Regions from separate parts of the Synechococcus sp. PH41509 genome, predicted to be linked through region 1. Evidence: predicted binding sites of a transcription regulator. Region 1 holds the regulator's gene; the other holds the start of a gene.

Region 1 (3,860 bases):
TTTCCTGGGCGTTTGACCGCGGCGAGTTGATGGTGGAGCCGTCCTTAGGACGTGCCCTGATCGAGGATGCCTTGCGGCGGTTCCTGGTGCGTTCTGATTACAAGCTCGAACCAGGAGGTGACTACACCTTCATGGTCAGGGCCAGGTTTTGAGCAAGAACGTGGGTGCAGGCTCTGGCCATTGCAGGCGGCAACCCAAGTGCTCTTCCAGCATGACTAAGGCGGCAACAGCATCCAGGTCCACCGGTGGAATGCGCAGCCCTTTCGGCAGCACTCGGCGCCAACCCCGTGCAGGCCACAGCGTCCAGTAACGCTGTCTTGCCCGAAGGGTGGTTCCCTGCTCCGGAATCACGCTGAGGCTGCCGAGGCGTTCCAGCCGCTTGATCCACGCTTGGCTTCCTGTTCCGTCGCCAATCAGGATGCGATCGAGAGGTTGGTCTTGATTCCACTGCTCGAGCCAGGGTTCCACGGCCTCTGGGCTCAGAACATGGCCCTCGCTGACAAGACCACGCTGAAGATCGGCCAGCACAAGGCCACATTTGCAACGGCCTGGGTCGAGCACGGCCACTCGCTTCATGGGGATGCCTCAACCGTGACCACCACAGGATCGGCGCTGTCGCTGATCCCTGCGGCAATCACCTTCAAGACCATGCTTTGGTTGGGTCCCTCCAGCAATGTCTGGGCCAGTTGGGAGAGTGCGGATCCATCGAACTGCAGTCCTTCCGTAAGGGATCCTCGCCGTTGCACCTCGGCGTAGGCCGAGGCCAAGAGAAGGTTCAGTCTCGTTCGAATGCCCTCCGGTGTGCGTTCATCCGTTTGCAGTGTGGTGGTCGCCAGCACGTCACCGCTTTGCACCACCGGGCGGTTGGGACGCACTTCGGGGAAGGCGTACACCGCCGTTTCACCACGCAGCACATTGGTGGCGGAGCGCAGCGAGATCACCCAAGTGTCAGGCTTGCGGATGATGTTCTGCAGACGTTCCACGTCACTTCGAGGAACGCGGATCAACTGTCGTTCGGGTGCTTCCCCAGGCCTCACCTTGCCGTAGGCGTTGATATTGGCCTCTTGAAGCAGCCGGTCGACAACCTGTTTTGCTTGATCCGGAGCATCGAGACGAACCGTTGCTCTCGCCAAGGTCTGTCCGCTACTGATCACCACTGATCCACGCCTCAGGGCGACCAGGTTGAATTCGAGTTCCTTGAGTTCCTGCTCGCCAGCTCGGATGCGGCTCCGCACGCTGTTCAATTCGGCCTCCGTGCGCTGGATATCTGCATCGCGGGAGGCGATGTCCTGGCTCAGACGCTCACGTTCTGCCTCGAGTTGGGCGCGTTCGTTCTGCAGAGGAGCCAGTTCGCGGCGCAGGATGTCAGCCCGTTGCTGCGACTGCTTGAGCTCAGCGGCGATCCGGTTGGTTTCTTTTCGGGTCTCTTCCCTTTCTCGTTCGGCTGCATCGAGTTGCCGTCGACTGTCCTGGAGCCGGTCTTGCAGAGCATCCAGTTCAAACAGGCCCACTCGCAGTTGGCGGCTCACCAGCAGCAGCAGGCCGAGCGACAGTGCGCTGATCAGGCTGCCGGTCAGCACCGTGATCAGAACGGCGGTCCGTCGCGGCCGCATCTTGAACAGACTCAGGCGGGCCTTGCCGACACGACTTCCCAGCCGGTCACCAAGGGTCGACAGAACGCCTCCGAGCACCAGCAGAACCAGGATCAGTGCCCAGCCACTCATGGCTGCACCTGTGGGTTGAGGTGTTGACTAGCTGAATCGTTTGGCCAGAGCGATTGGATCCAGAACGGTGATTTTTTTGCGGTCAATCTGAACCAGACCGGATTGACGCAAGTCTCCCAGCAGACGTGTGATTGTCACGCGCGTTGAGCCAATCGCTTCGGCGATGGCCTGATGGGACAGGCGCAGGTCGATGGTGATTCCCAGTTCATCCGCTACGCCGAAATCCCTGCACAGCACAAGCAGAAAGCTCACCAGTCGGGATGACATGTCCCTGTGGGTCAGCGTTTCGATCATCGTTTCGGTTTGAAGAATCCGACTGGACAGGCCCTGCAGCAAGCGCAGGCCAACGCTGGTATCCGCCTCTATCGCCGCCTTCACGGATGTCGCTGGCGCCGTCACCATCTCGACTCTGGTGAAGGCTACGGCGTGGTAAAAACGATCAGATCGTTGACCGGTCAGCAACGACAGTACCCCGAAGAGGCTGTTTTCGCGGAGCAAGGCCACTGTGATCTCTTCTCCTGACTCGTAGACGCGGGAGAGACGGACAGCTCCGCGGCGGATCAGATAGACCCGTTCAGCAGGATCTCCAGGGAAAAAGATGGTCTTGTTGCGGTCCACCAATTCGCTGCTTGCGCCGTCCAGATCCCGGATGATTTCCAAGAGGGAGCGGTTGGCCGGTTCTGTGCTTGGGGTTGGGGCCACCATCTGCGGGGTGTATCGGCTGAAACCTCGGCTACTGGTCATGACAACCCCCTGGTGAGGCGAAGCTACGGAGCTAACGGTGGCCGCCGTGTAGCGGTTATTACGTAACTCTGGTGTGCTCGTTCATGGCTTGGCGTTGCGCCTGCATCAGCGAAGTCAATCCAGGCTCAGCCAGATCCAGTAATTCATTGAGCTGGCTGCGGCTGAAGGGCGCCCCCTCTGCAGTTCCCTGGATCTCCAAAAGGCGACCATCGCCAGCCTGCACAACATTCAGGTCCACCTCAGCTCTGCTGTCTTCGCTGTAGTCCAGATCCAGCAAGGCCTGGCCATTCACCAGGCCGACGGACACGGCCGCCAACTGGTCGACCAGTGGCGATTGCTCCAGAATCCCCTCATCCACGAGTGAAAGGCAGGCTTGCTCAAGGCCGAGCCAAGCTCCGGTGATGGATGCTGTCCGTGTTCCGGCGTCGGCCTGGATCACATCGCAGTCGATCAGCAAGGTGCGCTCTCCAAGACGCTTCATGTCGATCACAGCGCGAAGGCTTCGGCCGATCAACCGTTGAATCTCCTGCGTGCGGCCCGACAATTTCATGAGCTCCCGTGATTGCCGCTGCGGCGTGGATCCCGGCAGCAGCCGGTATTCGGCGCTGACCCACCCCAACCCTTCTCCCTTCCGCCAGCGGGGAACGTTGTCCTCCAGGCAGACGCTGCACAGAACAGCGGTTCGGCCGGTGTGAACCACAAGGGAGCTCAAAGCAAAACCCATGGGATTCCAGGTCACCGAGAACGGTCGTAACTGCTCAGGGCGACGGCCATCGGTGCGGCTTCCAGCGGGTTGGCTCATCGGTGGTGTGCAGTTCTTCAAGCCTCGCAGGCGGTTGGTTCTCGCCCGTCCAAACACCATGGGTGGTGTCAATGCACTTGTGGAATGTCATCTCGCCGCTACATTCAAGGTCTTGCCGGGATCACCCGGACGGATGTTGCCGTGATGACCACAAGCCTTGCCGACCCCCAAGCGTTCCAGAGCTCTCTGGATCGGGATCAGCAGGCTTTGCAGCGGGCCGGATTCAGGTCCCTGCCACCTGTTGCAGATCCTCCACCGCTGTATCTGGTGGCTCCCGAAGGGCAGCTGCAGGTGCACACGGCGCCCTATCGCGGCAGTTTCGCCAGTGTTCTGAGTCAAGCGATGCGTGCCGCTGGTCTGGGCAGTCGTGTTCTGATCAGTCAGTTCCTCAAAGGGGGCGTGCAGCAGGGGCCCGCAGGTCGCGTCCAACTTTGTGGAGGACTGGTCTGGCTGCGGCCTGAGGTGCCTCTCTGCCTCTCCTCGCCGAATCACCCCGGCGGTGCCGAGGCGGTTGCTGCCGTTTGGTCCATCTGTCGTCAGCATTTGATTCAGGGAGATCTCGACCAGTTGGTCCTGGATGAAATCGGCCT
Region 2 (3,860 bases), on a different contig from region 1:
CCTGCAACAAAGTGAAGTCAAACCGTTCCGGCCACGTGCGACTGCCGATCAGCATCACGACTGCTGACACGGCCGCCGAAAACACAGCGGCGCAGTAGGGCGCAATCAGCACATAGGCGAGCAGGCCAACAACGCTGCCAGCGATCATGGCCGCAATGGCAGCCGTGCGGTTGGCCGTGCGCCAGTACAGGCCGCACGCCACTGGCCAGACCGTGGAGGCCACCAACGCCCCGGTGAAGAACAGCACCGACGCCAAAGAATCAAGCCGCGGCCAGGACAGCGCCAGCGTGACGACCGCCAACCCCACCACCATCAGCCGCGCAGCCTGCTTGAGCTGCACGTCACTGGCCTGGGGCCGCAATAACCGGAAGTACACATCCTCCGCCAGAAGATCGGCAGTGGACGCCAGCAGCGAATCCAGGGTGGAGGTCAGCGAGGCGAACACCACCACAAACACCAGAGCAGCGCCGCCGGCGCCGAGCAGATCAGCTGCCATCACGGGGAACACCATGTTCACCTGCTCGAGAGGCAACTCACGCGCCAATGCCACCAGCCCGATGGAGCCCGTCACCATCGGCACGCTCATCCAGGCGACCCCCCCCAACACAAAGGAGGTCATCACCACCGAGCGACGGCTAGCGAAGACCCGAGACCACCAGATGTTGTTGTGAAACACCTCGCCCATCGAGAAGAGGGCGGAATTCCACGCGATCAACAAACCAGCAGGCAATAGCAGATCGAGCCGATCGGGATGCCGGGCAAGCAACGAGGCATGCACCTCGGGCATCGGGAATTGCCGGAAAGCGAGCACCGCCACCACCGCCAACAACACCATGATCAAGAGCGACTGGATGAAATCGGTGCCGATCACGGCCCGCATCCCCCCGAACAGGGTGTAAAGCGTGGCGACACCAATGACCACAACCATCCCCACGTGGTAATCGAAGCCTGAAAGGGCCTGCAGCAGCAGTCCGGCACCCATCGCCTGGGTCATCAGAAAACCCAGGGTGTAAATAGCGGTGATCACCATGAACACCCACCACGCCAGGCGCCCGTAACGCAACCGAATGAAATCGCCGCTGGTGCGTCCGTTGGGCATCAACTGCTTGATCCGCGAAGCCAGGGGGGCAAACAAGATCAGTCCAAGCCCTGCCAGGGCATAGCTGAACATGCCCCAAAGCCCGGTCTTGTAACCGAATTCAGGAGCAAGCAACGTGGTGTTGCCAGTGACCCATGAGGCCATCAACGTGGCGGTGCTTAGGGCCAGCCCAATGTTGCGCCCCGCCAGCATGTAGTCATCGGCATTGCCTTGACCACGCCGACCCCAGGCAATCCCGAGGGCAACCCAGAGAACGGAGAACAACACCACCAGCGCCCAAGCAATCCCTGGCTGGAGGAAGGGAACCGAGTCAGCGGACATCCGTCGACCCCCTGCGGTTCCAATAAAGGTGTCCGCGCAGAATCATCACCACAGTCGCCGCGGTTACGGCTGCACCGAGGGCAAAGATCAGTCGGGCCCAGAGCAATTCATCCAAAGCGAAGACCCTTTGAACTCCAGAAACAGATAAGCAAAAGAGTCTTCCCCGCCTGGCATTTCGCCCTCGATTCAGGTGCCTTCGGATACCCAAACATCAAGCGATCAGCGCCTTATCGCCTGAAATTGCGGAATGTGTAGCAACCACCACCCGAAGGGAAGTGGGGCGACGCATTGGATAGATATTGCTTACGCGACCAGGATGTTCACCGACTACAAACCCACGGTCGGATTCGACGAATATTTCTGCAGTGAAACGGCGAGGCCGCGCGAAGATCTAGCCACGCTGCTCGCATCGCTGGGGCAGATGGGGTTGCCCGAACTGAACCGCAGCCATGCCTCCGCCAGCCATCTACTGCGTCGCCTCGGCGCCACCTTCCGCCTGAACGATTCCGGCCTCAAAGGCAGTGAACGGATTCTTCCTTTCGATCCCTTGCCCCGGCTGATCGGACGCAGCGACTGGATCACCCTGGAGCGCGGACTGCTGCAACGCCTAGAAGCCATCGACTGCTTCCTCGCCGACATCTATGGCCCCCAAAAGATCCTTAACGACGGTGTGATCCCGCGAGAAGACGTTGAAAGTTCATCCGGCTGGCGCCCTCAGATGCAGGGCATCAGCCTGCCCCTCAACCGCTGGTGCCACATCTCTGGGCTCGACCTGATCCGGGACGGCAACGGCACCTGGCGTGTGCTGGAGGACAACCTGCGCTGTCCGTCGGGTGTGGCCTATTTCCTTGAAAACCGTCGGGTGATGAAACGGTTGTTCCCTGGCCTATTCGAAGGCCGTGCCGTTCAACCCATCGACGACTATCCCTCCCATCTGCTGCGCACCCTTCAAGACCTGGCGACCTGGAGTGACGCCCCACGCGTGGCGATCCTGACCCCCGGTGTGTACAACAGCGCCTATTTCGAGCACAGCTATCTAGCCCAGCAGATGGGCATTCCTCTAGTGGAAGGGCGCGATCTGGTGTGCGACAACGGCCGGGTGTGGATGCGCAGCACCAACGGCCTCAAGCCCGTGGATGTGATCTACCGCCGCATCGACGACGATTTTCTTGATCCCACCGTCTTCCGACACGACTCAATGCTGGGGGTGCCGGGCCTGATCGACGTGCTTCGGCAAGGACGGGTCGCCATCGCCAATGCCCCCGGCACAGGCGTCGCCGACGACAAGCTGATCTACGCCCACGTGCCAGCGATGATCCGCTACTACCTCGATGAAGAGCCGATCATCGAGAACGTTCCCACCTATCTCTGTGCCCGGCCAGAAGACCGCCGCTACGTGCTCGAACACCTTGAACAACTGGTGGTGAAATCGGTGGCGGAAGCAGGGGGCTACGGAATGCTGATCGGCCCCCAGGCCAGCCGCTCGGAGCTGGCTGACTTCGACTCAAAGATCCGTGCGAATCCCCGCAACTTCATCGCGCAGCCCACGCTGCAGCTCTCCACCGTGCCTTCCCTCAGTGACGGTGAGCTCTACCCCTGCCACGTCGATCTACGCCCCTATGTGCTGCGCGGCTCGAGCGACTGGGTGAGCCCTGGTGGGCTGACGCGGGTGGCCCTCAAGCGGGGCTCACTGGTGGTGAATTCGTCCCAGGGGGGCGGCTGCAAGGACACATGGATCGTCGAAGAACAACGGATCGCAGCAACGCAGCCAAAGGAGGCTGTGCCGTGTTGAGTCGCGTTGCCGATTCGCTCTACTGGATCAACCGCTATCTGGAACGCGCCGAAAACGTCTCACGTTTTCTGGAAGTGAGTGAAGCGATGGCGCTGGACTGTCCTCCAGGGAGCGCAGAACCATGGTTGCCGTTGGTGGAGGTGACAGAGGATCGGAACCGCTTCGACGTGGCCTATCCCGATGCCACTCCCAAACAAGTGGTGCGCTTCCTACTGCTGGACCGCAGCAATCCCAACAGCATCGTGAGCTGCATTGCGATGGCTCGGGAAAATGCAAGGCAGATCAGGGATGTGATCACCACGGAAATGTGGGAGCAGATCAATGATCTGCACTGGAGCCTGCAAGACGACGAAGACATCTGGCGGGAACCCGTGCAGGAGCAACTGCAGATCATCCGCCGCGGTTGCCAGCTCGTTTACGGGATCACCGACACCACACTGAGCCGCGATCTGAGCTGGCTGTTCAGCCAGCTGGGACGTCTGATCGAACGCGCTGACAAAACCTCCCGCATCCTCGACGTCAAATACTTCCTGCTGCTGCCGTCCACCGAGGAGGTTGGCGGGGTGCTGGATGAACTGCAGTGGATCACCCTGCTGCGCACGGCGGGCGCGTATCAGATGTACCGCCAGAGCGTCCAACAAGCGATCA

The links. Region 1 encodes NtcA, which controls nitrogen genes in cyanobacteria. Its sites were predicted from a motif close to GTANCNNNNGNTAC; they were not measured.
Region 2: a site for NtcA is predicted at 1,611-1,624, ahead of FZZ88_RS04215 (circularly permuted type 2 ATP-grasp protein). Genes of this name have one in related genera too.

The regions. Positions count from the first base shown of each region.
Region 1 covers NZ_VTLD01000005.1:33,148-37,007, reverse strand. The annotation lists gene FZZ88_RS02415 (DUF3146 family protein) at 1-152, shown strand, start outside; gene FZZ88_RS02410 (pre-16S rRNA-processing nuclease YqgF) at 136-576, opposite strand; gene FZZ88_RS02405 (DUF3084 domain-containing protein) at 573-1,724, opposite strand; gene ntcA (global nitrogen regulator NtcA) at 1,752-2,468, opposite strand; gene rph (ribonuclease PH) at 2,527-3,270, opposite strand; gene FZZ88_RS02390 (cob(I)yrinic acid a,c-diamide adenosyltransferase) at 3,415-3,860, shown strand, end outside.
Region 2 covers NZ_VTLD01000008.1:69,049-72,908, reverse strand. The annotation lists gene FZZ88_RS04220 (sodium:solute symporter family protein) at 1-1,420, opposite strand, end outside; gene FZZ88_RS04215 (circularly permuted type 2 ATP-grasp protein) at 1,737-3,212, shown strand; gene FZZ88_RS04210 (alpha-E domain-containing protein) at 3,206-3,860, shown strand, end outside.